3 regions of the Arthrobacter sp. SPT-J7 genome follow, and region 1 is predicted to be linked to each of the others. Evidence: riboswitches for the same ligand, from Rfam matches in the RefSeq annotation. Region 1 holds a riboswitch; each other region holds the start of a gene.
The links. Region 1 has a riboswitch for cyclic di-AMP ahead of AC5RWX_RS22260 (M23 family metallopeptidase). Riboswitches for the same ligand answer to the same signal wherever they lie in the genome.
Positions count from the first base shown of each region.

Region 2: it holds a riboswitch for cyclic di-AMP, as region 1 does, so the genes downstream of both, AC5RWX_RS09940 (C40 family peptidase) here and AC5RWX_RS22260 (M23 family metallopeptidase) in region 1, are expected to answer to the same signal.
Region 3: it holds a riboswitch for cyclic di-AMP, as region 1 does, so the genes downstream of both, AC5RWX_RS10405 (NlpC/P60 family protein) here and AC5RWX_RS22260 (M23 family metallopeptidase) in region 1, are expected to answer to the same signal.

Region 1 is NZ_JBNHFF010000057.1:3,051-12,884, forward strand. Features, by position in the region: gene AC5RWX_RS22225 (DNA repair helicase XPB) at 1-1,035, opposite strand, end outside; gene AC5RWX_RS22230 (helicase-associated domain-containing protein) at 1,049-3,535, opposite strand; gene AC5RWX_RS22235 (hypothetical protein) at 3,546-3,779, opposite strand; gene AC5RWX_RS22240 (cold-shock protein) at 4,000-4,383, shown strand; partial or broken gene AC5RWX_RS22245 (DUF3027 domain-containing protein) at 4,471-4,948, shown strand; gene serC (phosphoserine transaminase) at 5,373-6,503, opposite strand; gene AC5RWX_RS22255 (iron-dependent transcriptional repressor DtxR) at 6,781-7,476, shown strand; cyclic di-AMP (ydaO/yuaA leader) riboswitch at 7,622-7,832, shown strand; gene AC5RWX_RS22260 (M23 family metallopeptidase) at 7,843-8,664, shown strand; cyclic di-AMP (ydaO/yuaA leader) riboswitch at 8,793-8,975, shown strand; gene AC5RWX_RS22265 (C40 family peptidase) at 9,046-9,729, shown strand.
Region 2 is NZ_JBNHFF010000005.1:70,666-80,499, reverse strand. Features, by position in the region: gene AC5RWX_RS09975 (ABC transporter ATP-binding protein) at 1-150, opposite strand, end outside; gene AC5RWX_RS09970 (FdhF/YdeP family oxidoreductase) at 512-2,821, opposite strand; gene fdhD (formate dehydrogenase accessory sulfurtransferase FdhD) at 2,873-3,757, opposite strand; gene AC5RWX_RS09960 (molybdopterin molybdotransferase MoeA) at 3,826-4,995, opposite strand; gene AC5RWX_RS09955 (DUF6457 domain-containing protein) at 4,992-5,270, opposite strand; gene mobA (molybdenum cofactor guanylyltransferase) at 5,322-6,083, opposite strand; gene AC5RWX_RS09945 (HNH endonuclease) at 6,080-6,580, opposite strand; gene AC5RWX_RS09940 (C40 family peptidase) at 6,871-7,671, opposite strand; cyclic di-AMP (ydaO/yuaA leader) riboswitch at 7,676-7,850, opposite strand; gene AC5RWX_RS09935 (NlpC/P60 family protein) at 8,111-8,833, opposite strand; cyclic di-AMP (ydaO/yuaA leader) riboswitch at 8,837-9,010, opposite strand; gene AC5RWX_RS09930 (M23 family metallopeptidase) at 9,128-9,834, opposite strand, start outside.
Region 3 is NZ_JBNHFF010000005.1:172,634-182,467, forward strand. Features, by position in the region: gene AC5RWX_RS10400 (MDR family MFS transporter) at 221-1,744, opposite strand; gene AC5RWX_RS10405 (NlpC/P60 family protein) at 2,292-3,173, opposite strand; cyclic di-AMP (ydaO/yuaA leader) riboswitch at 3,178-3,362, opposite strand; gene AC5RWX_RS10410 (aldehyde dehydrogenase family protein) at 3,764-5,227, shown strand; gene glsA (glutaminase A) at 5,230-7,044, opposite strand; gene AC5RWX_RS10420 (MerR family transcriptional regulator) at 7,160-7,951, shown strand; gene AC5RWX_RS10425 (lipopolysaccharide assembly protein LapA domain-containing protein) at 8,200-8,475, shown strand; gene AC5RWX_RS10430 (DUF488 domain-containing protein) at 8,490-9,038, shown strand; gene AC5RWX_RS10435 (hypothetical protein) at 9,040-9,339, opposite strand; gene AC5RWX_RS10440 (arsenate reductase ArsC) at 9,477-9,834, opposite strand, start outside.

The sequences.
Region 1 (9,834 bases):
GTAACGCTTGGGGCCAATCAGGCTGAACACCTCGCCCTCGCGGCCGTCTTCCCGCACCAGGGTTGCTGTCAGGCCAAGGCGGCGCCTGGCCTGCAGATCCGCTGTCATCCGGAAGATGGGTGCAGGCAGCAGGTGCACTTCGTCGTAAATGATCAGGCCCCAGTCATGCCCATCCACCAGTTCCAGGTGCGGATACAGGCCGCCGCGCTTGGTGGTGAGGACCTGGTAGGTGGCGATGGTCACCGGCCTCACTTCCTTAACAGCTCCCGAATACTCACCAATTTCGTCCTCGGTGAGGGACGTGCGCTTGAGCAGCTCGTCCTTCCATTGCCGGGCAGCAACGGTGTTGGTGACCAGGATCAGGGTGGTGGTGGAACCGGTCGCCATGGCTGCGGCACCTACCAGGGTTTTGCCGGCCCCGCAGGGCAACACCACAACCCCGCTGCCTCCTGCCCAAAAGTTGTCGCTTGCCATCTGCTGGTACGGCCGCAGTTTCCAGCCGTCCTCATTCAGCGCGATCAGGTGCGGGGTGCCGTCCACGTAGCCGGCCAGGTCCTCTGCCGGCCATCCGATCTTGAGCAGGAGCTGCTTGAGCTGTCCGCGCTGGGATGCGTGCACCACCACAGTTTCACCATCAATACGTGGGCCCAGCAGCGGCTGGATCTTTTTGGACCGGATCACTTCCTCCAGGACCGGGTAATCGTCGGTCCGCATAACCAGTCCGTGCTGCGGATCCTTTTCCAAGCGCAGCCGGCCGTACCTGGACATGGTTTCTTCGACATCGATCAGCAGCGAATGCGGCACGGGGAACCGGGAGTACTTCAGGAGGGTGTCGAGGACCTTCTCGGCGTCCAGTCCTGCCGCACGGGCATTCCACAAGCCCAACGGAGTAAGCCTGTAACTGTGGACGTGCTCGGGGGCGCGTTCCAGCTCTGCGAACGGCGCGATGGCGTGCCGGGCTTCGGTTGCGAGCTCATGGTCAACCTCGAGCAGGATGGTCTTATCGCTTTGGACTATCAGGGGTCCGTCGTTCACGCGGGGGAGTCCTTCACTGGCGCAGTTCCTCTGCGGCCTCAATGTCAATGATGCGATGGATGGACAGCACCCGTTCGGTGTCCTTCGCGGGGTCGAAGACCCGCACCCGTCCGCCGCTTACTGATAGGGGAACAACAATTTCCAGGTTGGCATTCCCCAGGCCGTCCACCACATTCATGCTGATGCGCTGCTTGAGCCGGATAGCCCGCTGCAGCGCCTCTAAGCCAAGCTGCGTCGCTGCCTCGCCAGTGTGGTCTGCATCCGCGCCGTGAGAAGTGCCGACGGCGGCAGGACGGTGGCGCAGCACATCAAGTTGTGCTTGTACTTCCTCCGCCGGCGGGGCTGTCCTTGGGGCAGTGTAGATGGGGCGGGACGGGGTGTGGGGCGCGGGAACGCGCCGGAGCTTGAGCACCGGCTGCTCCGAATCGTCAAAGGACGGGGAAAGGCCCAGGCTCCGAAGAACCTGCGCTGTTTCCCGCGGTGGCGCCGACGATATGAGGACCGTGGGCGCAATCCGGACCAGGCCCAGCCCCTCCGTCTTCGGCCCGGCCAGCAGCTCCAGAAGTGCAGCTTCATCCTCGCTCTGGACGAAACTGGCCGCTGCGCCCACCCGCAGCCGACCGTGCCGGGCCGCAGTATCCTCCACGAGGTACTGCAGCGGCTGAGGTACCGCAGTGGCCGAGTGTTCCCTCAGGAATTCCAACACGGTGGAGGCATCATGGCCAGCGTCCAGGGCGCGCCGGATGGAGCCGGGCGAGAACCGGTAGATGGTGGCCGGACCCTGGCCTTCGGCGTCAGCCATAAGCAGCAGTTTCTCGGTCAGCGCCGGGGCGAGGTATCCGGGGGCAACGGCGGTGAGGTCCGCCTGGAGCAGTACATGGTTCAATTCCGCGGGCAGGTGCTCGCCCAGGATGGAGAGGGCGGCCTCGGGATCGTCGTCCGCGATGGCGCTTCCCAGTTGGCTCAACGCCCCGGAGCCCAGCAGCCCGAGTATTTCGGCTTCTGCCAGGACTCCGCGGATCAATGAGCTGAAGCGGCGGGCCATCCGCGGCTGGGCCCACTCTGCGCGTTGGAGTACCGCTGGCGCGTCCAGGACGGGTGCAGTGCCGTCAGGGGCTGCTGCTTCCCGGGTGAGTTCGTTCAGGATCTCCAGGATCCGTTTGCGTACGACGGGGGCGTCGGGCCGTTGCGCTTCGGCTGACAATGCGATGATGGTGCTCCCGGAAGCGGCACGGTGAGCTGCGGCTCCTGGAGCCCCGTTAATCGGTTGCCCCACCAGGGACGGTACGCGCTCGCTGGCCAGCCAGGCGTTGACGAGCCAAAGCCACTGTTCCTGCCTGGGCAGGATGAGCCATTCCAGCTCCGGCGGCTGGACCCAAGATGATGAGTCCACATCCAGGCGGATCAGCCCGGCGAGCCCGCAGAGCTCCAGGAGAAGCCCGGCACGGGGCTGGTCGATCCGGAGCATCTCGGCCAGCCGCCGCATCTCGCGGACACCTACGCCGCCGCTGCGCAGTGTGGCCATGGGCTGTTCCCGCACCGCATGAAGTACTTCGCCCACGAGCCGCAGCGTCTCGCTGATGGCCCCCAGGGCAGCATTCCGCCGCAAGGCCGCACTGGTCCGGCCAAGCTCGGGAACCGGCGGCGACAGCCTGAAATCATCGATGATGGCACCGCCCCGCAGCGAGAGCCCCACGCTGTGCGGCAGCTCCACGTGGGCGGCGTCCAGCGGCACCAGCAGGCCGCGTGCCAGTAGCCAGTCGATGGGCCCGACGTCGGATCCTTCGGCGGTGATGGACGCCTTGCGTTGCGCCTGGGGAACGGCACCCATGGCCCAGTTCCTGAACCGGGCGAGCAGGGCCGCCGTCCGTTCCGGAGCAGTGGACAAGATGTCCCGGAGGTTCTCCGGCGAGGACGTCCAGCGTTGCAGGGCAAGCGCTGCCTCCATGGGCGTTGTGGCTCCATGGATGGCTGCACCGCTGCGGTGAAGCTCGGAAACGAGCTGGACCGCCCGCTGCGCAAAGGCCGGCTGGAGGCGCACCAGTTCGGTATAGCTGCGGCCGAGCCCAGCAGGATAAATCCCCACCACATCCTTGAGGCTGCCGACGGGGAGGTAATAGCGCTGCCTGTTGCCGCTGGCGGGTGATCCGTGCGGGGGTTCTGCGCGGTGCACCAGGGCGAGTTCCTGCAGGGACGCCAGGATCCGTTCCACAGCGGCAACCGTGGAACCCGAGATCAGTTTGCGCAGTCCTGCGGCGGAGGCGCTGTGCTCCGTATCCGTGTTGGTGCACAGATGGAGGGTTTCCAGGACCTGCATCTGTGGCCGGTTGAGGCGTTCCAGCGCACGCTGGACGCTGACGCGCCCGCTGGCCCGGGCAGCGAGGGCGGCGAAGTCCGGTACCGGGGGGGAAACGAGATCCGGACGCGCGTCGAACAGCGCCCGCAACGAGTCATCGCTGCGGGCCTCCAGGTCCTTACTGAGCGCGCGAATAAGGGACATCAGTCCAACGTTACCGCCCGCCCGGTTTTCCTGCCCGGCGGCGCCCGGCAACGCTGTCAAGAACAAGGAACAGCATCAGGAGGAACGCCAGCGGCAGGCCGTAGAGGGCGGTGTAGGTGACCCAGGCAGGAGCAACCGAACCGGCGAAGGCGAATGCCACAACGGCAGCCACCGCCACCAGCGAAAGCACTGCAATAACTGCGCCGAGGATCGTCAGGGGACGCCGGTAACGCGAGGGTGTCATGAACGTAACGCTAACAGCCCGGTCTGGCACTCCCGGCATGGCTGCAGGGTCGCACTTGCGGGGAGCCATCGAAAGCAGGATTACGGCACCGGGCAGGATAACCTTGAGGGATACAGACCAACACGGTCTCCCAGCCGTCACACCTTGGACCCGCACAACAATGTGGATGCGGTGACGGCCGGCCGTGTCTCAAGACGTCAGAACGAAGAAGGTTGATTACGTGCCTACCGGCAAGGTCAAGTGGTATGACAAGGAAAAGGGCTTCGGATTCCTCGCGGGCGAAGATGGCCAGGAAGTCTTCCTGCCCAAATCGTCGCTGCCTGAGGGCGTAACAGAGTTGAAAGCAGGCACCCGCGTCGAGTTTGGTGTGGCTGACGGCCGCAAGGGGGCCCAGGCCCTGGGCCTGCGTGTGCTGGACAAGACGCCGTCCATCGCCAAGGCCAAGCGACCCAGCGCGAAGGACCTTGCGCCGCTGGTCCAGGACCTCGTTACTGTTTTGGACAACCTGTCCGGAACCCTTTCCAAAGGCAAGTACCCGGAAGGCAATAAGGGCAAGGCCATCGCCGCGGCCCTGCGTAAGGTTGCCGACGAGCTGGACGTTTAGGCCTTTATGAACCGGGAAGCTGATCAGCAGGACCTGGAGTCACTCGATCCGGAGTCAATGCCCCTGGAGCCACGGGGTTTGGAGTCAATGGACATTGAATCGATGGACCCGGTGCCGGGGGACACGGCGCAGCTGCAGGCCGGTGCTGCAGCGGGCGGGGCCGCCGGTGGCACCGCTGTCCCAGCCGGCCAGGTGCCTGGGGTGGCGAAACCAGCCAAGCGACGCGCCGGTGTGCCCGTATGGCGTACCGGTAAGCCGGACGCTTTTCTTGCTGCTGCCGTGGACACGGCTCGAGCAGCCATCGAAGGCATCACCGCGGCGGCGGATGTTGGGCAGCACCTCGCGGCCAAGAGCGAAGGCGACCGCCTGGTCACCCACCTCTTTGCGTGCAGGCTGCCCGGCTATGCCGGCTGGCAGTGGTTCGCGGTGCTGACCCGGAATTCGCGGTCCAAGGTGGTCACGGTTAACGAGCTCGGCCTCTTGCCGTCCGAGGAGTCCATCCTCGCCCCTGAATGGGTTCCGTGGGCCGAACGGGTCCGGCCCGAGGATGAACAGGAACAGGAATCGGGGCGCGGTGAGGACCGGTCGCACGAGGCGGAAGCCGCTACGCCCGCCGCCGGTGCAGAGCCGACTGATGGACGTGCTGACCACGCTGATGTGCTGGAAACAGACGCCGCCGGGCCTGCCGCCACCCAACCTGCCGCCACTCAGCCTGTCGATGGGGATGCTGGAGCCCTGGACGATGTAGTCCCGGATGACCAGGCCCATGACGACCAACCACAGGTGGACCAGGCCGAAGTTGAGGAAGCTGACGTGGCGGAGCAGCCCTCAGGCCAGCACTCCGGGACAGATTAAGGCACGGAAACAACCGCGCCCAAACAAGGAAACTGAGCTAAGAAACGCAACGGCGCCGACCGGGCAGGACCCGGGCGGCGCCGTCGTGCGTTAAGGCCGGAGGTTACGTCAGCCGGTTACGTGGGCAGTTTCGATCACTTGCGCAGTTCGCCCGCCACATAGTCGATGCTCGCAAGAAGCGCGGAAACATCGGCCGGTTCAATGGCCACGAAGGTTGCAATGCGCAGCTGGTTGCGGCCGAGCTTGCGGTACGGCTCGGTGTCCACGATCCCGTTGGCGCGAAGGACTTTGGCGACCACTGCGGCATCCACGGACTCATCGAAGTCAATGGTTGCGATGACGTTTGAACGCTCATCCGGCTTCGTCACGAACGGGGTTGCGAACTCCGAAGCCTCTGCCCAGCTGTAGATACGTCCGGCAGAGTCTGCCGTGCGCGAAGAAGCGAAGTCCAGTCCGCCGTTGGAGTTCAGCCACTGCACTTGGGCGTCCAGCGTTACCAGCGTGGAGAGTGAGGGCGTGTTGTAGGTCTGGTTCAACCGCGAATTGTCGACGGCCGTCTGCAGGTCCAGGAAATCCGGAATCCAGCGGTCACCCGCCTTGATCCGCGCCGCGCGTTCCAGGGCGGCGGGGGAGAACAGCCCAAGCCAGAGGCCTCCGTCCGACGCAAAATTCTTCTGCGGAGCAAAGTAGTAGACGTCACTTTCCGCGACGTCCACGTCCAGCCCGCCCGCGGCAGAGGTAGCATCCACCAGTACCAGGGCACCCTCATCTGCGCCGGCAACACGCTGTACCGGGGCTGAAACGCCCGTGCTGGTCTCGTTCTGGGGCCAGGCGTAAACGTCCACGCCGGCTTCGGCCGTGGCTGAAGGGCGTGTGCCCGGCTCGGACTTGATGATGGACGAGGAGCCCAGGAAGGGCGCTTTGTTGGTGGCTGCCGCAAATTTGGACCCGAACTCGCCGAAGGAAAGGTGCTGGGCCTTGTTTTCAACCAGGCCGAAGCTCGCCACATCCCAGAAAGCCGTCGAACCGCCAACGCCCAGGACCACTTCGTAGCCGTCGGGGGCACGGAAGAACTGGCTGAGACCTTCGCGGACGGAACCCACGAGGTTCTTGACCGGGGCCTGCCGGTGGGACGTGCCGAGGATGTTCTTCGAAGCCGCGGACAGCGCATCGATCTGCTCCTGCCTGACCTTGGAAGGCCCGGCGCCGAACCGTCCATCCTGGGGCAGGAGGTCGGCGGGAATAGTGATGCTGGTTTCGCTCACGGGTGCTCCAATTTCGGCGTGGACATGGCTTTGGTCCGGTCGGATGTTGGTGGCCGGCAGCCGGGGACGACTGCAACCAGGGCCTCCCTCATTCTGCCTGAACCGCTCTATCGGCGGGAACCGGAACCGTCATAGTCCAGCCAATGAGACGGCCCGCCCGCACCCACTGAACTAATCGGACAAAGTCAAAATAGGCTAAGCTTTTCCACGGACTACGTCGCGGTGAAGGCGATACGGTGGGACAACGCTAGGTACTGTGCTCGAGGAGCTGAGCTGGATGACGGATCTGATCGATACTACGGAGATGTACCTTCGGACCATTCTGGAGCTCGAGGAAGAGAACATCGTTGCCCTTCGTGCGCGTATCGCCGAGCGGCTGCGGCACTCGGGGCCTACCGTCTCCCAGACCATCGGGCGCATGGAGCGGGACGGGCTGGTTGTGGTCTCAGGCGACCGCCACCTTGAGCTCACCGAGACGGGCCGGAAGCGTGCCACCGAAGTAATGCGCAAGCATCGCCTGGCCGAACGCCTTCTCGCTGATGTGATCGGACTGGACTGGGCCTATGTCCACGATGAAGCCTGCCGCTGGGAGCACGTGATGAGCGAGCGGGTGGAACGGCGCATCTACGAGTTGCTGAACCACCCCACGGAGTCCCCCTACGGAAATCCGATTCCGGGCCTTGCTGCCCTCGGCGGCGTGCCGTCCCTGGGTTTCGCGGACGGAGCCATCAGCCTTCTGGAGGCAATGAAGTCGTACGGTCCTGCCTCGGTGGTGACCGTCAGCCGGCTTGCCGAGCCCATCCAGGTAGAGCCTGAACTGCTCTCCCAGCTCGATGAGGGGGGCATCCGGCCGGGTGCCGCCGTGTCGCTGGAACGGGTGGGCGACTACATTTCGGTTCGGGTTCCCGGCATCGAAGGGGCGCTTGAGCTGCCCCCGGAGGTAGCCGCCCACGTCTTCGTGGCGATCAGCTAGAAGGCGGCGAAGGGCCCGATACCCCATGGGAAGGCAGTTACGCAAAGATAACGGAATTGTTACTTTGCGGCTTAAGCATCTATAGTTGAACCAAGCGTTGATATTAAAGCGTTACCTGATCTGGAGCCGAGCTCTGCCAGCGGATCAGGAGCACGAGTCGTAACTGGCAGAGGCGGGGGAACCACAAGCGGCAGCAGGGGACTGCCTTGGGGTGAAGTCCGTCAGCAGCAAGCCACTTCCAGTGAAGGATCCCTCCGGGATATCTCTGTGCCGAAGCTTGCTTACGGCGGACCGGGTCTTTGCACTCTCTGACCCGAATCCGACAGCTAACTTCGCAGGCTTTCCAGAGAGGAACCCTTCTTGACCATGCAGAATTCCAGGGGACGCCGCCGCGCGGCGGTCCCTGCTTCGACACCGCGTGTCGTCGAAGCCATCACCTCGGAACGCCCCCGCGATCCGCACCGTGATGCGCGCCGCCGTCGGGGTCCCTTCCGTCAGATCACTGAGTTCGCTGCTGCCAGCGGCATCGGCCAAAAGGCCGGTATCGCCCTCGCTGCCACCGGCCTGGTACTCACCGTGACCGTGCCGGCCACCAGTCCCGTGATGGCAACGGATGCCTCCGGATCCACTCCTGCGGCCGCGTCTGCTGTTGCCCCCCAGCCGCAGGTTTCCGCGGAAGCTGGCGCCCAGATCGACTTCAGCCGCTCTGCTGTAGTTACCCAGGCGGACCCGGATGGCAAGCTGAAACAACTTCTCAGTGCCCAGTCTGCCGGCGCCATCACCCGCGCCGCTTCCGCGGGAAGCCTTGGTGCCCCGCTCGCTGCCCTGACCACTGCGTCGCCCTTCGGCTACCGGGTCAGCCCCATCACCGGAGGCTCCGGCGATTTCCACCGGGGACAGGACTATGTGGCCCAGTGCGGCACCTCTGTGCTGGCCGCAGCCACCGGAACTGTCACGTTCGTTGGATGGCACCAGTACGGGGGCGGCAATCGTGTGGTGGTGGATCACGGCAATGGCCTGGAGACCACCTACAACCACCTGTCATCCTTCAGCGTAAGGGAGGGGCAGACGGTGTCCCGCGGGGACGTTGTGGCCCTCAGTGGGACCACAGGAGCCTCCACCGGCTGCCACCTCCACTTTGAGGTCCAGGTCAATGGCGAGGTTGTTGACCCGACCGGCTGGCTTTAGTCAAGTGACTGTGAGCTATCACTTGAACTTGACCAGCCGTGACCTGAATGTGACATTCACCCAAAACTGCTGTACCGTCTAACTCGCGCCAACTTTTCCGAAGTTGACGCTCTTGTGCGGATTGCCTAACTCTGCCACCGCTCAAGGTCCGTTCGCATTTCATCGTCTGGCAGGGGCGGGGGAACCAATTTTGGCCTTCAGCTTTTTGGAGGCCTTGGGGTTAAGTCGCAAAAGCTTCCCAGGAAGCTACGCGGCCGGGTGACTCCCATCCGAATCCGACAGCTCACCTCGTAGGCATTGGGAGAGGCTACCTTCGTGTCTTCACGCCATAATTCTGCGCGCCACCGTGCGCAACCGGTTCGTACCAACCCCCTGGACTCCATGTCCAAGGCTGTTAGTGCCAATGCCGGGACAGTAGGTCGCCAGGCTGCAGTCATCGCAGCTGCGTCCGGCCTCATCCTGACCATGGGCCTGCCGGCCAATGCAGCGGACACCACCGCTGGTGTTTCCGCCTCCACTGAGTCCGGATCCGCACAGAGCACCCTCGCGGTCACAGCGGCACCCACGGCTACCGTTTCCTTTGAGCGCCCCGTGGTCAAAACCACGCCGGCACCCAAGGTCGAAACGGTGCGTGCGCAATCCACTGCCTCCGGCAACCGGACCGCTACCACCGCTACCACCGCAGCTGCTCCGGAATCCGCCCCGCAGAAGCTCACTGAAACCGTTGCCTCCGCTTCCACTTCCGGAATCGCGGGCATTGCCTACACCGGCATCGGCCGTCCGTACGTTTGGGGCGGCACCACTCCCAACGGCTGGGATTGCTCAGGCTTTACCCAGTGGGTCTACGCCCAGGCCGGCATCAGCATCCCCCGCGTTAACGCGTGGACTGCAATGAAGCCCACCTCCACGCCGCAGCCGGGTGACCTGGTCATGCAGAACGGCGGCGCGCACGTCGGCATCTACGTCGGCAACGGCATGATGATCAGCGCCCTGAACCCGTCCCAGGGAACGCTGCTGCACTCGGTAGCTGCTACCGGCTCTTCCGCGTTTTTCACTATGAACTAGTTCTTCGACCCCAGGGTCCAAGGGCTTTCATTGCCCAAACACGCTCTTCGCTAAATCACCACACATCCCCGTTCGGGGCGTGCCGGCGTACCCCCAAGATGCCGG
Region 2 (9,834 bases), on a different contig from region 1:
GACCGAGAGCAGCACAAAGATCGTGATCTTGCCCTTGTACGGCGCGGCGAATGCAAAGGTGCGGCGTACGGTCTCGCGGGAGAAAGACTTTTGGTCCTTCGAGTGCGAAAGCCGGTAGAGCGAACTCCAGGCTGCACCTTCCATGGACATGATGGCTCCTTACGGCTGATGGTCCTACTGCAACCCTAGAACCATCCGGAGCCTCGTGCTGTTCCCACCGGTGGTGCCACGGCCAGAATCTGTCCTCGGAGCGGGGTTGGACGCGCGGGATCCGTCCGTGTTCCGCGGGCCCTGCTACAAATCACCGCTGGCCCAGCTCAGGGTTTGGCACCCAGATGACCTGTTATAACCCGGGATTTCGACGGCAAGGGGTAACTTCGCTGTGAGATCAGGGGCAGCAACCCACGAGTTGGACGCGAACCCCTGACTTGGACGCGTCGCGCTGGTGGCTGCGCCACCCGGGCCGGGCACCAACAGCCCGGCCCGTCGCGGCCGGGCCCCCGGCGCAGCGTCAGCTGAGCTGCTTCTCCTCGTGCGGGATGAAGCGAACCGTCATCGCCTTGAAGCCTGGGGTGTTGGACTCGCGGGCCACCAGGTCGCGGTGCACCAGCGCGTTGGCCTCCGGGAAGTAGGCAGCGGCACAGCCGCGCGCCGTCGGGTAGGCCACCAGCCGGAACTCATCCGCACGCCGCTCGGTTCCCTTGAACGTGCTAATCACGTCCACCAGATCGCGGTCGGCGAAGCCCAGTTCAGCCAAGTCGTCCGGATGCACCATCACCACCCGCCGCCCGTTGGAGATGCCCCGGTAGCGGTCGTCCAGTCCGTAGAACGTGGTGTTGTACTGGTCGTGGCTACGCAGGGTCTGCAGGATCAGGTGGCCTTCGGGCGCTTCCAGGTACTCCAGCGGGCTGACCGTGAACCGGCCCTTGCCGATGTCCGTGGCGAAGGACCGGGTGTCGCGCGGCGGATTCGGCAGCACAAAGCCGCTCTTGTTCCGGATCCGGGTGTTGAAGTCCTCGAAGCCGGGCAGCACGCGGGAAATGTGGTCGCGGATCACATCGTAGTCCTCGGCCATCGCCCGCCAGTCCACCGGGTGGTCGTCGCCGAAGGTGGCCTGGGCCATCCGGGCGATAATCACCGGCTCGGCCAGCAGGTGCTCGCTGACCGGCTCCAGCCGGCCCTGGGTGGAGCGGATGACGGACATGGAGTCTTCCACCGAGAGGAACTGCGCGCCCTTGGGGTGCTTGTCATCCCGGTCGGTGCGGCCCAACGTGGGCAGGATCAACGAGGTCTTGCCGTGCACCACGTGGGACCGGTTGGGCTTGGTGGACACATGCACGGTCAGGCCGGCTTTCTTCATCCCGGCTTCCAGCGCCTCGGTCTCCGAGTTCGCCAGCGCGAAGTTGCCGCCCATCGACACGAAGACGTCCACCTTGCCCTCGGCAAAAGCGTCGATCGCCTCGGTGGAATCAACGCCGTGCTCGCGGGGAGACGTGATGCCGAATTCCTTGTCCAGCGCCGCCAGCAGCCATTCCTTCGGCTTTTCCCAGATGCCCATGGTGCGGTCGCCTTGGACGTTGGAGTGGCCGCGGACCGGGCAGGCGCCGGCGCCGGGCTTGCCGAAGTTGCCCTGCAGCAGCAGCAGGTTCACGATTTCGCGCAGGGTATCCACCGAATGCGGCTGCTGGGTCAACCCCAGCGCCCAGCAGATGATGGTGGCCTTGGACTTGGCCAGCAGCCCGGCTACCTTCGCGATGTCCAGCCGGGAGAGCCCGGTGGCCTTCTCGGTCTCGGCCCAGTCAATGTGGCGGCGGGCCGCGGCGTAGTCCTCGAACCCGTCGGTGTTCGCCTCGATGAAGGCCTTGTCCACCACGGTGCCAGGAGCCCGGTCTTCCTCTTCCAACAGCAGGTGTCCCAGTGCCTGGAACAGGGCCAGGTCCCCGCCCACCTTGATCTGCAGGAACTCGTCGGCCAGTTCGGTGCCGCCGCGCAGCAGCCCATCCACCGACTGCGGGTCCTTGAACGCCATCAGCCCGGTTTCCGGCAGCGGGTTGACGGCCACGATGGTGCCGCCGTTGTCCTTGCACTCCTTCAGCGCGGACAGCATGCGCGGGTGGTTCGTGCCCGGGTTCTGGCCCACCACGAAGATCAGTTCGGAGTGGTGGATGTCCTCCAGCGACACGGTGCCCTTGCCGATGCCGATGGTGGGATTCAAGGCGCTGCCGGAGGACTCGTGGCACATGTTGGAGCAGTCCGGCAGGTTGTTGGTACCCAGCGAACGCGCGAACAGCTGGTACATGAACGCGGTTTCGTTCGCGGTGCGCCCCGAGGTGTAGAAGACGCAGCGGTCCGGCGTCGTCGCTCGGATGCGCTCCCCGATCAGGCTGAACGCGTCCGACCAGGAGATCGGCGAATAATGCGTCTCGCCCTCGCGAATGATGACCGGCTCGGTGATCCGGCCCTGCTGGCCCAGCCAGTATTCGGTCTTGGTGGCCAGCTCTTCAATGGAATGCCGCGCCCAGAACTCCGGCGTCACGGTGCGTTTGGTGTTCTCCTCGGCCACGGCCTTGGCGCCGTTTTCGCAGAACTCGGCCGGTTTGCGCGGTCCGGTGATGGATTCCGGCCAGGCACAGCCCGGGCAGTCGAAGCCGCCGCGCTGGTTGATCCGCAGCAGCGAGCGTGCGGTGCGCGCGACGCCGGCTTGCTCGATGCCGCGCTCCAGCGCAATCTTTACGGCCGGAATACCGGCGGCAGCCTTCTTCGGTTCCTTGACCTTCAGGGTGCTTTCATCAATGTCATTCACAGGTGCCGGGCGAGTCATGCCCCTAATGTATCCCGGCTCACAAGGATTTCTCGACAGCCGCAGCCGGTCTCACACCAAATGGCCGACGGCGGCGCCAATCCGTGCCGGGTGCGCGTACACATTGACGCTGCGGCCGCGGCTGAATCCTGCCAGCGTCAGGCCAACTTTTTCCGCCAGTTCGACGGCGAGCGACGACGGCGCGCTGACAGCCGACAGGACGGGAATTCCCGCCAGGTAGGCCTTTTGGACCAATTCGAAAGAGGCCCGCCCGGAGACCTGCAGGACCGTGTTCCGCAGCGGAAGCCTGCCCTCGCGCAGGGCCCAGCCCACCACCTTGTCCACCGCGTTGTGGCGTCCCACGTCTTCGCGCAGGCAGAGCAGTTCGCCGTCGAAGCTGTACAGGCCGGCGGCATGGACGCCGCCGGTCCGCTCGAAGACCTGCTGCTGCTCACGCAGCCGGTCCGGCAGTTGCAGCAGGAGGTCCAGCGCCACTGTACCGCCGCCGTCGGCGCCATCGGTGCCGGGGGCGGCACCGCCGTCGTTATCAGGCAGCGCGAAGCGGGACCGCTTGGTGACCGCATCAATTGACGCGGTGCCGCAGATGCCGCAAGCGCTGCTGGTGACCACTTGCCGGTCCAGCCGCGGATCCGGCAGGGCCACGCCGGGCGCCAGCTGCGCCTCCACCACGTTGAAGGTCTGCCGGCCGTCCTCGTCCTCGCCGGCACAGAAGCGCAGGGAGAGCAGCTGGTCGGGCGACCAGACGATGCCCTCGGAGACCAGGAAGCCGGCCACCAGGTCGAAGTCGTCGCCCGGCGTGCGCATGGTGATCGAGAACGCGCGCCCGGCCAACCGGATTTCCAGCGGCTCTTCCACCGCCAGCACGTCCTCGCGGCGGCGCGGCGGCGCGTCAAGACTGAGTTTGAGCACCTTGCGGCGCTGCGTCAAGCGGCCCATGTACTTCTCCTCTACTGGCTGCTACAAGCGTAGTCCACGAGGCTACGGACCGGGCCCGCGACGGCGGATCACCAGGGCAGGTCAAGGGCCGGCAACTGCTGGCCGGGGTCGGCGCCGGCGGCCGGCACCACCATGACGCCGTCGGCGGCTGCCAGTCCACGCATCATGGCCGAACCTATATGGTCGGCGGGGACTGCACCGCCGTCGGGAGCGGTTCCGTAGGGCACCAGCCGGTCCTGGTCGTGCAGCGGAGGCAGGGTTGTTCCGGCGCGCACGGTGCGCAGCGGCGCCGGCCGGCGGCCGGTCATCCCCGCCAGCAGCGGGTCCGCCAGGGTCAGCAGCGCCATCATGGCCGCCAGTGGGTTCCCGGGCAGGCCGACCAGCGGGCGCCCGTCCGGCAGCCGGGCCAGCAGCGCCGGGTGCCCCGGGCGCATCCGAATGGAGGGGACCAGGATCGTGGCGCCGGCTGCGTCCAGCACCCGGCGCAAATGGTCGGCGGCGGATGTTCCGGTCCCGCCGGTGGTGACCACCACGTCGCCGCCACAGCCCGCGATGGCCTCCGCGGTGGCATCGAAGTCGTCGGGCAGCCGCCGGCTGCCGGCGACCTGGCCGCCGAGCCGCGCAATGATGGCCGGCAGGGTGGGGCCGAACGTATCGCGCACCCGGCCCGGCACGGGGATCCCGGAGGTGACCACTTCGTCCCCGGTGAGCAGCAGCTCGACCTGCGGCACCGCGGCAACCGGAAGCGCATCGTGGCCGCAGACCGCGGCGACGGCCAGATGCGCGGGGGTCAGCACGGTACCGGCGGCCACCACGACGGCTCCCGCTGCGGTCTCTTCACCAGCCGGACGGATGTGGCGCCCGGCGGCGAATTCCCGCTCGGCGGTCCCCGGGCACAGCTCCAGCTCCTGCTCGGCCGCCGTTCCGCATTCGCTGCGCAGCACGCTGTCCGTGCCGTCTGGAATCAGGCCTCCGGTGACCACCGGCGTGGCCTGCCCCGGTCGCAGCGGAGTGCCGGCCGGCACCAGTTGCCACGGCCCGGGGCCGGCAATGGCCCAGCCGTCCATGGCGGACGAGGCGTAGTGCGGGACCGGCAGCAGCGCCGTCAGGTCGGCGGCCAGTGTGCGGCCGGCGCATGCTGCCAGCTCCACGTCGGAGGCCGGCCGGCGCGCTGCAGCCTGGCCGGCCGCGTACGCGGCGGCCCGGGCATCTTCCCAGCGCAGGCCGGAGCCGCTCACTCCTGCACTGCGCCGTGGCGGCGCGCAACTGCGTCGGCCACGCGCGAGGCCGCGCGGATGGCCACCTCCGGTGTGGCCTGTCCGGTGGCGGCCGCGAAGCCGGCGGCGTAGCCCACCACGAAGGTGGTCAGCGGCGCAGCGGGACGGACCACGCTGTGGGCGGCCACTCCTGCCAGCCCCAGCACGGCGTCGATATCCACCGGCATGTCCTCGAGTTCCAGCGCCTGGAGCAGTTCGCTGACATACGGGGAGAGCTGTTCGGCCGCTCCGGACACAATGGCCTCCGATCCGCCCGGTGCGCGGGCTAGGACAACGTTTGTTTCAGGCTACGGTGCGGGCCGGGCAATGCCAAAGCGGCCCGCGTCCTGCCAGGTGTCCACGTCGGAGGTGTGCCTCGCGGCCCGCTCCAACGGGAGCTCGACCGCCTGCAGCTTGTCCAGCAGCCTTCGCACCGGTTGGCCTTCCAGCCCGGCCGCTCCCCCGGCCTTTTGCACCGCTGCCACCAAGGCTGCACTGTCCGCACAGCAAGCCAACTGCTGCCGTTTGCCGTCGGTGTCCACCGGGATCCAGAGCTTCGCCTGCGGCGCGCGGGCGGCACCGCCCAGCAGCAGTTCCGGCAGCCCGGCCAGCCACGGCATATCGCAGGCAAAGAGCAGGGTGAACGGCGCCCGGCCCGGGACGCCGTCGTCGTCCGGTGCCACAGCCGGTGCGCCGTCGTCGTCGTCCGGCGCAGGAGCCGGTGCGCCGCCGTCGTCGCCCGGTGCAGGAGCCGGTGAACGGCCATCTGTCTCGGCCGCCAGAGCCTGCACCCCGGCCGCGATGCCCGCTGCCGGACCGGAGAACGGCGGGTCCTCCCGGGTCAGCAGAAGCCGGGGCGGTCCGGAAGCCACCGACCGGCGGAAAGCGTCCACTTCCTCCAGCAGGTCCTCCGGGCCCACGACGGCGATCCGCCGGGCGCCGTGGACAGCCTCCAGCGTGCGGCGCAACAGCGTGGACCCGTCCAGTTGCAGCAGGGCCTTGGGGCTTCCGCCCAGCCGCGAGGATCGGCCGCCAGCCAGCACGACGGCGTCGAATTCGGGAGCAGTCACGCGGCGGTATGCCTGTCGAGGAACTGGCTCCAGGCGGGGGCCGGCCGGTCCAGATCGCGGATCCGCCAGCGCGCACCGCTAGGCGGGCGGGGCGTGAACCGCAGGCTCCAGCCCATCTGGGCCAGTGTGCGGTCGCCCTTGGCGTTATTGCAGCGCAGGCAGCAGGCCACTAGATTCTCCCAACTGTCCGCACCTCCGCGCGAGCGCGGCCTCACATGGTCCACCGTGGTGGCCGTCTTGCCGCAGTAGGCGCACAGGTGGTTGTCCCGGCGCAGCACTCCGCGGCGGGTCACGGCGGTGTCCTGATTGTACGGAATCTTAATGTACCGGTTAAGCAGGATCACCGAAGGGCGGCCCAGAATGTCGTTCGGCCCGACGACGGGATCACCGTCTTCCGCGATCACGCTGGCCTTGCCGGTGAGCACAAGCAGCAGCGCCCGGCGGAAGGTGACGACCGCCAGCGGTTCGTATCCAGCATTCAGAACGAGTGTGCGCATGCACATTCCTCTAGGTGTGGCCAACCCGACCGGTGCTTCAGCTCCGGTCGGGGACTGGATTTTCTGCACTAACAGTCAAAGAGTATGACGGTCGATACGTTCTGCGCTAACTTTTTTCGCTGTTGGTGGGCAGTTTCGACCGGAGCAGCCAGATGTTCGCCGGCTGTTCTCCGGTCCTCGGCGGATCAGGCGGGCGGCCGCCGTTAGGCCAAAAACGGCACCGGCCCCGGTCCACGCTGGGCATGTACCGGGGCCGGTGGACGGTCTAGCAGACCGGAAAAGACCGAAGCCTAGTTGACGCGGATGGCGACGTAGCCGGATCCCACATCGGCGCTGGCCAACGCGGTGGTGTAACCGGTCCAGCCGCCGTGGACGGCCTGGCCGTTGCCCACGTAGATGGCGATGTGCGCAACCCCGGCGCCGCCGTCGGAGTAGTAGAGCAGGTCGCCCGGCTGCGGGGTGGAAACCTGCGTGCCGTAGCTGAGGAACTGCGCCGGGGCGAGGTCGCCCACCGACTTACCGGCGGCGCGGAGGGCCTTCTCCACCATGGCGGTGCAGTCCTGCGAAATACCGATCTGGCCGTAAGCGGAGGAGACCAGGGTGGAAGCCACGCCACTGGCGGAGGCGGTGGCGGGTGCGGGTGCGGCGGCCTTGGCAGCTGCGGGCTTGGCGGCTGCGGGCTGCGCTGCGGCCGCCGGGGCGGCTTCCTGGACCGCAGTCTGTGCTGCGTCTGCCGCTTGCTCGACAACCGGCTCCACTTCCTGGGCCACGGCTTCGACCACTGGCTCCGGCTTAGGGGCCGGAGTCGACGTGATGTCGGGGCGCGAGAAGGTCAGTTCGACAGCACTGGAAGCCTGGACCGTGTCCACCTGCACGCGGCTGGGAACGGACACGGTGGACGCAGTGCGTTCGATGGTGGCTGACTGCGCGGGGATGCCGGCGGTCAGGGCCAATCCGGAGGCGGCAGCAATAACGGCTGCGGAGCGCCCCATGGATCCGGCATTGGATGAGACGGCTTTGGAAATCGTCTCCAGCGGGTTAGTGCGGACGGAAACGGCGCGGTGGCGCCCGGTGACGGTGTTATTGAACACGTTAAAGGCCTCTCCCAATGCCTGCGAGGTGAGCTGTCGGATTCGGATGGGAGTGCACCCGGCCGTAGTCCTCCCCGGCAAAAGCCTGAGAGCCCTACGACTTAACCCCAAGGGTTCCTGTACGGAACCCGAATTTGGTTCCCCCGCCTCTGCCCGCGAAGTTTTTGCGAACGAACCCTGGATGGTGGCAGAGCTCGGCAATCCACCCAGAGGTACCAGCCGCTGGCAGCTGGAACGAGTAACAGCGTATACGATGCAGCGAGCATTGTCACGTTCTGATCACGGAACGGTGATCTTTAGGTTACGGAGGTTGCCCCATACGCACCGAAAAGGGGATTCAGGCGCCCGTCGCACCGCCGCAAGCGGGGTTTAAGGACCGACGGCGCGCCCCGAAAGGCACGCCGCGATACACCCCCTAGAGAGGGCCTCAGGAAGGCCCTTAGCCCGCCGGGCGGATGAACACCGGTCCGGAGCCGATGTAGGCGCTGCCCAGCACGGTGCTGTAACCGGCCCAGCCGCCGTGGACGGCCTGGCCGTTGCCAACGTAGATGGCCACGTGGGCCACGCCGGCGCCGCCGTTGGCGTAGTAGATGATGTCGCCCGGCTGCGGGGTGGAGACCTGCGTGCCGTAGGCGAAGAACTGTGCCGGGGCGAGGTCGCCGACCGAGAAGCCGGCCGCGCGCAGCGCGTTCTCAACCAGTGCGGTGCAGTCCTGACCCACACCGATCTGGCCGTACGCGGCAGCGACGATGGCGCCGGCCACGCCGCTGGCGGCAGCTTCGCCGCTCTTTTTGCTGGACTTGCCCTTGTTCGATGCGGCATCGTCGCCGGTCGTCGGGTTGATCTCGTTCGAGACGGGCTGGACCACGGTCTGCGGTGCCGGGGTGGACGTAATCCGAGCACGTTCGAAGGTCAGTTTCACAGCCGGCGAAGCCTGCACGGCTTCCACCTGGATGCGGGCCGGGGCGTCGACGCTGCGGTCGGCGCTGACGGCCTGAGCCGGAATGGCACCGGTTAGAACGATGCCGGTAGCAGCGGCGATAACGGCACCTTGGCGTCCAACAGTTCCGGCGTTTGCGGAAACAGCCTTGGAAATCGTCTCAAGCGGGCTGGTGCGGACAGGGGTCGCACGGTGGCGGCCCGCAGTAATGCTCTTGGACACGGTTGTACCTCTCCCAAATGCCTGCGAGGTGAGCTGTCGGGTTCGGATGGGAGTTCATCCGGCCGGTCGGCTTCCGGGCTGGTGGCCCGGGCCTGATCGGCTTTACCCCAAGGACGTCCTGCGACGTCCGGGAAGTGGTTCCCCCGCCTCTGCCATGCGATTCGGTGCGAACGAACTTCGGGCGACGGCAGAGTTCGGCATTCCGCCCGAAGGTGCCTGGCAGTTGCTGCCAGGCACAGGTGAAACCTTATAACAGTTTGGCGACTGAGTCACATTCCGGTTACGGCGTGTCAATCAGAGCCAGCCGGTGGGGTCCACCAGCTTGCCGTTGACCATGACTTCGAAATGCAGATGGCAGCCGGTTGAGGCTCCAGTGGTGCCGCTTTCGCCCAGAACCTCGCCCCGCGCCACGGTGGCGCCCACCGTCGTGTCGATGGTGCTCAGGTGGTTGTATGTGGTCTCCAGGCCATTGCCGTGGTCCACCACAATCCGGTTTCCGCCACCGCCGACCTGGAACCCGGCTTCGACGACTGTGCCGCCGGCCGCGGAGTGTACCGGCGTACCGCAGGGTGCCCCGTAGTCCTGGCCGGTGTGCAATTCTCCGGCGTAACCGGTGATGGGGCTGACCCGGTAGCCGAACGGCGAGGTCTTGATCAGCTCGTCCATCGGCTGCGAAAGGGACCCTTCGCTGCCGATCGGCTTAGCCTTCCCGCCGGAGGCGACCATGACCTGCTTCAGCTTGGTGTCCGGGTCGAACTTACTGGTCAGCGCGGCCCGTTCAAAGGTCAGGCGTGCTTCGGTAGCCGCTGAGATGCTGCTGGTTGCCAGTGCTTCCTGCGGGGCGTCGGCTGTGGCGCCGGCCGTCGTCGGAAGCATCACGGTCAGCGCCATGCCGGAGGCGGCAGCGACAATCGCGGTTTTATGGCCAACGTCGCGTGCGGCGACTGCTACCGGCGACGGTGCCGGCTGCGCACGCCGCCGTCCGGCTGTCGCTGCGCGAG
Region 3 (9,834 bases), on a different contig from region 1:
TCGTGGCGCCACTCCCACAACAGTGTAGGTGAGCAACCACCTCATGAAGGTGCGGCGGGCGCAGCCCCAGCAGACTTAGTGCGCGGTGGCGCGCCCAACCAGACTTTGTGCGCGGTGCGCACCCAACCAGACTTTGTGCGCGGTGGCGCACCCAACCAGGTTGTGCGCGGTGGCGCAGCCCCAGCAGGCTTAGCGAACGCGGCGGCGCACCCAACCAGCCTCAGTGCGCGACCGGCGCACCTTTCCGGGCAACCTCGGCCGGTTCTTCGACCGGCTTCCGGATGAAGAACGCGGCAATCACGGCCACCACGGAGATGATCGCTCCCGCCAGGAAGGCAGCACGCACGCCCCCGGCCACCGCCTTCGTCGTTTCCGCGCCGCCGGCGGCAAGCGCAGCGGTCTGCATGGACATCACGGTAACGAACATGGCGGTGCCGGCCGCACCCGCCACCTGCTGCACGGTGCCGATGATCGCGCTTCCATGCGAGTACAGTGGCCGCCGGACTGAGCCCAAACCGGCTGTGAACAACGGCGTGAACAGCAGCGCCAGGCCCAGGCTGAGTACGAGGTGCGCGGCCAGCAGAGTCATCGGCGCGGTGTTCTCGGTGACCGTGGACAAATACCAGAGCACGGCGCTGACCAGTACTGTTCCCGGCACCAACAGCACCGTCGGTCCGAACTTGTCGTACAGTCGGCCGACGGGCGGGGCCAGCAGGCCCATCAGCAACCCGCCCGGCAGCAGCATCAGGCCGATCTTCAGCGGTTCCAGCCCCAAAACCTGCTGCATATATATAGGGAGCAAAATGATGGTGCCGAACAGCGCCGCCATGCTCACGGCCATCAGCCCCACGGACATGGAGAAGTTGACGACGCGGAAGGGCCGCAGGTCCAGCAGCGCCTTGTCCGAGCGCTGCAGCCGCACCTGGCGCAGCAGGAACACCAGCAGCGCCACTCCGCCGGCCGCAAACGCGACCCACATCGCGGCACCCGAAGTGGGCTCCGCCGTCGTTGTTCCTCCGGAACCCACCTGGCTGAGGCCGTAAATCAGCCCGCCGAAGCCAATGGCGGAGAGCACCACGGACGGCACGTCCAGCGGAACCTGCCTGGGCTCGCTGACGTTCTGGATCTTCCGGTTGCCGACCAGCAGCATGGTCAGCGCGATCGGCAGCACCAGCCAAAACATCCACCGCCAGGACAGCGCATGCAGGATGAGGCCGGAGATGGTTGGGCCGATCGCCGGTGCCACCGAAATGACAATCGAGACGTTGCCCATGGTTTTCCCGCGGTCCTCCGCTGGCACCAGGTTCATCAGCGTGGTCATCAGCAGCGGCATCATGATGGCCGTGCCCGACGCCTGCACCACCCGCGCCACCAGCAGTACCTCGAAGCCGGGAGCCAGGGCGGCCAGCAGTGTGCCCGACGAGAACAGCAGCATCGCCGCGGTGAAAACCTGCCGCGTGGTGAAACGCTGAAGTAGGAAGCCGGTGACCGGGATGACCACCGCCATGGTCAGCATGAACGCGGTGGTCAGCCATTGGGCCGCGCGGGCGCTGATGTGCAGGTCTTCCATCAGGTCGGTCAAGGCCACGGACATGATGGTCTCGTTCAGGATCACCACAAAAGCGGAAACCAGCAGGATGCCGATCACCTTGCGGTTGCGGCGTGATTCATCTGCCGTCAAGCCGCCGCCCTGGGCCTGCCCGGGCCGCGCCGAGGCACTATTCGTCGACGGTTCATTACTCACGGGAGAATCCTCGGGTGGGAGTGCGTGCTGTTGTGGTCGGCCGCCGAAGGGCCAAGAGCGCCGGCGAAAACGGCGGAATAGTAGTCTAACCCTCGGTCAGCAGGGCCTATTCCCGCTCCGCCTCATGCTCTGGCAAATCACGACGACGGTGCCCGGGCAGAGTCGCCCTGGAGTGGGGCGGGGGAGTGCGCTGCAGTTCCCGAAGCCAAGCCTCGGGGCAGAGTTGGTCCGCGCACCGCAAAGCGCGTAAAGAGGAGAAGCCCCGCCCCAAAGGGAGAAGCTTCGCCGGTTAAGGCAGCGGTTACCCGTCACGGAGGCAAGGTCTCGTTGTTAAAGAGGACCCGTTGTTAATAAGGAGAAGCTTCGCCGGAAAAAACACGGGGCCCAAAAAGAGGAGCCGGCCGGTTAAAGAGGAAAACCCGGCAGTTGACGAGGAGACGCCCCTATTTAAAGAGGAGAGGCCCCGTCGGCGCGTGGCCGACGGGGCTCCCTGTGGTCCTGGGCCAGCCGTTGGGGGGAATAGCCGGCCCAGGAAACTGTGGTGCTACTAGATGGTGTAGTAGCCGGTGACCGGCATGGCGCTCACGTCGTGAACCAGGGTGCCCTGGCTCGGGTTGAGCGCGCTGATCATCTTGCCGTCGCCGAGGTAGATGCCGATGTGGGCTCCACCGTTCTGCACGACCAGGTCGCCGGCCTTCGGGTTGCTGGTCGGCGTCAGGGCGCCGCCCTGCATTTGGCTGGTGCGGGGGAGATCGACGCCTACCTGGGCGTAAACCCACTGGGTGAAGCCGGAGCAATCCCAGCCGGAGGTGGAGGTGCCGCCCCAGACGTAAGGCGTGCCCAGACCCTGCATGGCGATGTCCACGATGCTCTGGTTGCTGGAAGCGAGCTCGATGTCGGTGCTGGCCAGCGAAACGGTGGCGGTGTCTGCCGGTGCAGCCTGGGTGGCTGCGGCAGCCACGCTGGCGCCTGCGCCGGAGCCCAGAGCAACCTGGCCGCCGGACTGGGTGCCCTGCGCGGAACCGGTCAGCGCGATCTGGTCGCCCGGGTAGATGATCGTGTAAGCGTTCAGCCCGTTGATGGCCAAGACATCCTGCACGTTCTTGCCGTACTGGGCGGCGATCGTGCCTACGGTGTCGCCGGAGACCACGGTGTGGGTGGCGGCGTCGGAAGCAGCTTCGGTGCTGGTGTTGGCCGGGGCGGCAACGGCGTCAGCAACATCGGCTGCACCGTAGGTCGGGACAGTGACATTGGCGGCAGCGTTGGCCGGCATGCCGACGCCCAGCATCAGGCCTCCGGCAGCCGTGACAACGGCGGCGCTGCGGCCGACGGTGCCGGCGTGGGATGAAACAGCGTTGGTCAGGCCGGCCACAGTGGTGTTGCGGACGGGGGTGGCGCGGTGGCGTGCACGGTTGTTTTTGAGCAGCAAGAAGTAACCTCTCCCAATGCTTACGAGGTGAGCTGTCGGATTCGGATGGGAGTCACCCGGTCGTGCGGTAGTGCGGCATGCACTCCACGCGACTTAACCCCAAGGGCCCCTAAGGGGCCCGGAAAGTGGGTCCCCCGCCTCTGCCAGATGTCTAACGAACAAACCCGGAAAGGTTGGCAGAGCTCAGCAATACCTTCCGAGGACGGCGGCTTGATCGCCGACGTGATCATTACGTTACATAACAGTTCGATAACTGTCCAAGCCCTGAAATTTACCTGTGGATAACCTGAAAGCCGGACAAGCGCAACGTCCCTCGGCCCGTTTATCGCCCACCCTACAAAGGCTGCTTGCTACAACTTTGGGAACAGACCTCCGTCGCTCACTCCGTTTTTAAGCCCATTTTCGGGCCTTCCGAGTGAAGATCATCACCAAATGAGCCCGCTCAATGGGTTTCCACAGCGCGCAAAACAACCCATTGTCGGAGCCCGACGGCGGGAGTAGGCTCCGGATTAACCGGGCCGCGTAACGGCCGGCGCTTCGGCTTGCGGCCGGCGGCGTGGCCCAGCCACTTCGGAGAGGAATGAAGCGCCATGCCCATCACCCGTGATCTGATCATCAACGGCGAGCACGTGCCTGCGGTTTCCGGCAAAACCACCGAGGACATCAGTCCCTACACAGGAGACTCTTACGCCACCGTCGCCGCCGCTGGTCCGGAGGATGTGACGCGGGCCGTCAACGCGGCGTCGTCGGCCTTCGACTCCTGGGCCGCCACGCCTCCGACCCAACGAGCGAAAATCTTCCTGAAAGCTGCCGATCTGTTGGAGGAGCGGCTGCAGCAGGGCATCGAGCTGATGGCCGGCGAAGTCGGTGGAGTAGCGGTCTGGGCCGGCTTCAACATCCAGCTGGCCGCCAACATCCTGCGCTCCGCCGCGGCAGCCACCACTGCTCCGCGGGGCGATGTGCTCGCCACCGATCTGCCGGGCAAGCTCTCGCTCTCGGTCCGCCAGCCCTATGGTGTGGTGGCGGCGCTGTCGCCGTGGAACGCTCCGTTCATCCTGGGCATCCGTGCCATAGCCATCCCGCTGGCCGTGGGCAATACGGTGGTGCTCAAACCCAGCGAGGACGCGCCGCTGGCCTGCGGACTGTTCCTCGCGGATGCCATGCTGGATGCCGGCCTACCGCCGGGGGTGCTCAACGTGATCACGAACGACCGCGCGGACGCCAACGACGTCGTCAGTACCTTGATCTCCGACCCGCGCGTCCGGAACGTAAATTTCACCGGTTCCACCAAAGTCGGACGGATCATCGGCACGCTGGCGGCACAGAACCTGAAGCCGGCGGTGCTCGAGCTCGGCGGCAAGAACTCGCTGGTGGTGCTGAAAGACGCAGACATCGACTACGCCGTCCAAGCCGCGGCCTTCGGCGCGTTCATGAACGCCGGACAGATCTGCATGTCCATCGACCGGGTGATCGTGGACCGCAGCATCTCGGATGAATTCTCTAGCCGTTTTGCGGAAAAGGTGGCCAAGCTTCCCACCGGCGACCCGATGAACCAGGCCACGGTCATTGGACCGCAGGTCAACCAAAGCTCGGCGGACCGGCAGTACGCACTGATCGACGACGCCGTTTCCAAGGGTGCGCAGGTGCTGGCCGGCGGGGAGAAGGCCGGCCAAGCCGTGGTGCCGGCGACGGTACTGTCCGGCATCACCGAGGAGATGCGGATCTACGACGAGGAGATCTTTGGTTCAGCCACCACGGTGATGGAGGTGGACGGCCCGGAGCAGGCGGTACAGCTGGCCAACGACACGAATTACGGGCTGACCTCTGGCGTGATCACCGAGAACCTGGCCGAGGGCTTTGAGGTGGCGCAGCGGCTCAAGACCGGCATCAGCCACGTCAACGACCAACCGGTGCAGGACGAGCCGATGGCCCCGTTCGGCGGCATCCAGGAGTCGGGCTACGGCAAATTCGGCGGCCAGGCCGGCATCAATTCGTTTACCGAGGAGCGCTGGATCACCATTCAGCAAAGCGGACACGCCCAGTACCCGTTCTAGTTTCAATCGCGGATCCGCACGGCGGTCTCGCGCATGTAGCGGTCTACATGGGCGTACGCGTCGCGGGTTAATGCTTTCCACAGCTCGACGGCGAGGCGCGGGTTTTCGCTCTCCAGCCGGCTGATCGCTTCGGCCGGGAGTAGCTTGACCCGTACCTTTCCGGCGGCGCGCACGGTCGTTTCCTGCCGGTCCGCGCTGCCCAGCGCCATTTCGCCGAACGTCATGCCGGCGCTCAAGGTGGTGAGCTTGACCCGGCTGTTCTCCGGGCCGGGCGACGTGGTGACGACGCTGCCGGACAGGATGAAGTAGACGCCGCCGAAGCGTTGGCGGATGCGGCGGATGACGTCGCCGTCGTCGTAGCTGTGCTCTTCCATCAGGTCGGCCAGCGCAGCGGCATCCTCGGCGGCGAGCGGGCTGAGCGCGGGCGAGTCGGTCACGTCCACGGTGGCTGGCTGGCAGAGCTCGTCACCGTAACTGGCGATCAACTGGTTTTCGGCGAATTCGACGGCGGCGGTGCGGGTGGCGAACGACGGCACCGCCCGCCCGTCTTCTTCGAACCGCTGCGCCAGGGCGCCTTCGCCGTCGATCAGCACCAAGCCGCGTCCGGCCTGGGCCAGCGACGTGCGGAGCTGCTCGAGCATGTCCAGGGCGACCGGGGCGATTTCATCCACCCGGCGCATGTCCAGGATGATCAGTTCCACCGACTCGTCCAGGTCGCTGACCTCGCGCACCATGGATTCCGTGCCGGCGAACAGCAGATCGCCGTTCAGCTCGATCACCCGGGCGCGGTGTGCGTTGTCCCGCAGCACATCTGCGGCCTCTTCGGTGCGGCGGATGCCGGACGGGGCGTCGGCGATGTCATAGCTGGCGCGGATGGCATTGCGGCCGGTGCGAGCCGCCCGGACGAAGTGCAGCCCCATGTCGTGCGAGATCCGCCGGCTGGCCTCCACCCCGCGGACGCTGCTGCCGTGATCGTTCAGCGGCGGTGAGTAGACGGCCAGACCCAGCTGGCCCGGCAACACCGCGAGCAGCCCGCCGCCGACCCCTGATTTGGCCGGCATCCCCACGTCGGAGAGCCACGCCCCGGCGTCGTCGTACATGCCGCAGGTGGCCATCACGGAGAGGACCCGTTCCTCCACCTCCAGATCCAGCACCTGTTTGCCGGTCAGCGGATTGGTGCCGCCGTTGGCCAGGGTGGCGGCCATGACGGACAGGTCCCGGCAGGTAACCAGCACCGAGCACTGCCGGAAGTAGTCCTCCGCCACCGGGTCCGGCTCCTGTTCGATGATCTCGAAGGAGCGCAGTAGATGTGCCAGTGCCCGGTTGCGGTAACCGTGCCGCGCCTCCGACTGGTAAATGCGCTCGCTGACCGACAGCTCCCGGCCGGCGAAGGCCGAGTAGTGTTCCAGGATGCGGCGGAAGCCGGTCTTGCCGCCGCTGCCCTTGATCAGCGACGTGGCGGTCAAGGCTCCGGCGTTGATCATGGCGTTGGCCGGGCGGCCGGTGCCGGGGGCCAGCGAAATTTCGTTGAACGCGTTGCCCGACGGCTCCACGTCCACCTTCCGGTCCACGGCCTCCAGGCCCAGATCGGACAGTGCCAGCCCGTAGGTGAAGGGCTTGGAAATGGACTGGATGGTGAACTCTTCGCCGGAGTCGCCGACCTCATAGACATAACCGTCCACCGTGGCCAGGCAAATGGCGAACTTGTCGGGGTCCACCCCCGCCATCGCGGGAATACCGCCGTAGGGCTTGCCGTCCTTGAGCCCGGCGAGCTCGGCGTGCAATGTGCGCAGGTAGCTCTGGATAGGGGAGTCCATGCTTGCCAGCCTATGCGGTCGGGCGGCGGGGCTAGGTTCGGTAGCCTGCGGAGCCTGCCCTTGAAGCGGAACCAACGATGACCCTGCGGGAAGTCAACGCGGCTAGATTAGCTGCATGAGTGATACTTTGCCGACGTCGGCGGTCGACAATCCGCTGTTTGACTTGCTGGCGGCCGGCGATCGGGCCGGGACGCTCGCTTACGTGGCAGCGATGGACGACGGCGAGAAGCGGCGGCAGAAGTCACTGGTCCGGAAGCTCCGGCTGGTGGTGTCGGCTGAGCCGTCCGGCGCACGCTCTGCCGACGGGTGGTGGCAGGGCGAGTTGCAGCCTGACCACTGGGCGGCGGCGGACATCGCGCACATGGCGTGTATCGGCGCTGAGCGTTCGGCCGACCTGTCCTACACCGATCGCACGGTGGCCCGCGATGCGCCGCCGGCGCTGTTTCCCGGCCAGCTGGAGCTGTTCGTCGAATCCTGGTCCGCCCGGTACGAACGGAACCCGAAGGGCTGGGACCGCAACCGCGGTATTGAAGCGATGTTTGACTGGGTCCGCGACGGGCTGGTCCCGGCACCGGTCCAGCGCGGGGCAATGCTGCTCCTGCTGAGCGAGACGCAGGTGCAGCGCATCAACTTCCTGAAGTTCCTGCGGGAGCGGCCCGGACTGGTAGACGTGACGCTGAAAGAGCTGTTCCACGTGCCCGGAGTCAAGGGCGCCAGCGCCATGCAGTTCGACGAGGCCAACCCCGAGGACCGCAGGTTGTCCGTCCTGCTGCCGCAACTGGTGAAGCTGGGCTACTGGGACGGCGAGTGGGTCCGGCACAGCATCGAGCGAGTGCTGGCCAGCGACGATTGGCCGGAGTACCAGAAGCGTTTTTTCAAGCTCCTGCGTAGCAACCTGGCAGAGTGATTGAACGAAAACCAGCCGATGAAGATGCGGAACGTAACGCATGTGCCGCCTGAGCCCGGTGTTGCCCGGCGGACTGTTCGTCTACGCTGTGGGAAAAGGCGGCAACGGTGAAAGGCGGGACAGTAATGACTTCCAATCCGCAGGGCACGGGGCCTGACGACGTCGGGGCTGGGGGCTCCGGTTCCGCAGCCTCCGACGCAGGTGGGCCGAGTAGCGGTGGAACGGGCAGTGTCCGTCCAGAACAGCCAGTGGATGATAAGCGCAGCACACGTCTGGGAATGATCTGGACGGCCACTGTCGTTGCGCTGATTCTGCTGGTGCTGCTGATCATCTTCGTGGCGCAGAACCAGGACCAAGTGATGCTGCGTTACTTCGGCTTCGAGGGCCAAGTGGCACTGGGGCTCGCGCTGTTTGTCGGAGCGGTGGCCGGCGGCCTTGTCGTTGCTGCTGCCGGCGCCGCCCGCATCATCCAGTTGCGATACCGGAACCGCAAGATCCGCAAGAACGGCTCGCAGCCGCGTTAGCACCGGTAGCGTAGATGGTTCAGAACGGTGCACGCCGGCTGTTCACCTTTGGCCACGGCACCAGCACGCCCGGCGAGTTGGCCGACCTGCTGACCGGTTCTGGCGTGCAGCAAGTCGTGGACGTGCGCCGCTTCCCGGGCAGCCGCAAGCACCCGGAAATGGGCAGCGATGCGCTCGCTGGATGGCTTCGCGACGCAGGCCTCGGCTACCGCTGGGAAGAAGCCTTGGGCGGGCGACGGCGGATTCCGGCAGGGGAGCCGGAGCCCGATAGTTGGTGGCGCGTCGCCGCCTTCCGCGCCTATGCCGCCTATACCCGCACGCCGGAATTCGCCGGCGGCCTGGCTCGCCTGCTGGCGGACGCCGAGGCCGCCGACGTGGCGATCATGTGCAGCGAAAGCGTGTGGTGGCGCTGCCATCGCCGGCTCATCTCCGACGTGCTGGTGGTCCTGCACAATATTGACGTTGTGCATCTGCTGCCGGGCGGCAAGGAATCACCGCATGAACCGTCGGCCGGCGCGAGGAACGACGACGGCCGGCTCTTTTGGGACCGCGCTGAGGACTAGGTCAGGGCTTGCGGCCAAAGACCAAGGACGCCACCGCCGTCGCCGCCGTCACTGTATAGACCGACGGCCAGGCACCAATCTTCTTGGCCAGCGGGTGGGACAGCCCGAAAGCGGCCAGATATCCGCCGGTGAGCGCCGCAGCCCGGCCGGCACCGACGTCGCGCTTCCAGAGTGCGTAGGCACAGGCGCCGGCCGCGGACAGGACGGCTCCTCCCAGCGGCCGGTTTTTGGTGGCGCGGGCGGTCTGGAAGCCGCCGATCAGTCCGGCGCTGGTCAGCAGGGCAGGGGCAACAGAAGCCATGGAACTCTCCTCACATTCGGAACTTCCAGCCTAGCGCTGAGCACCGGAGGGTGAAGCCCCACCCGAGCGGCCGTGAAGCAAACCGGTGGGGAAATCTGGGCGGAGCCGGCTCTCCGGAAGAGGAAAGCGGGTCGGGCTTAGCTGGCGTCGGGGCGCGCGGCGGGCAGCAGCTCGGAAATCAGCTGCTGGATGCGGCCCTTGATCTCGTCGCGGATCGGCCGGACCGATTCCACGCCCTTGCCGGCAGGGTCCTCCAGCACCCAGTCTTCGTAGCGCTTGCCGGGGAAATACGGGCATTCGTCGCCGCAGCCCATGGTCACCACTACGTCCGAGTCCTTGACGGCTTCGGTGGTGAGGATCTTGGGTAATTCGGCGGAAATGTCGATGCCCTCCTCGCGCATCGCCTCGACCGCGGCGGGGTTCACCTGGTCGGCCGGCTGCGATCCGGCGGAGCGGACTTCGATGGCGCCCTGGGCCAGATGGCTAAGGTAGGCG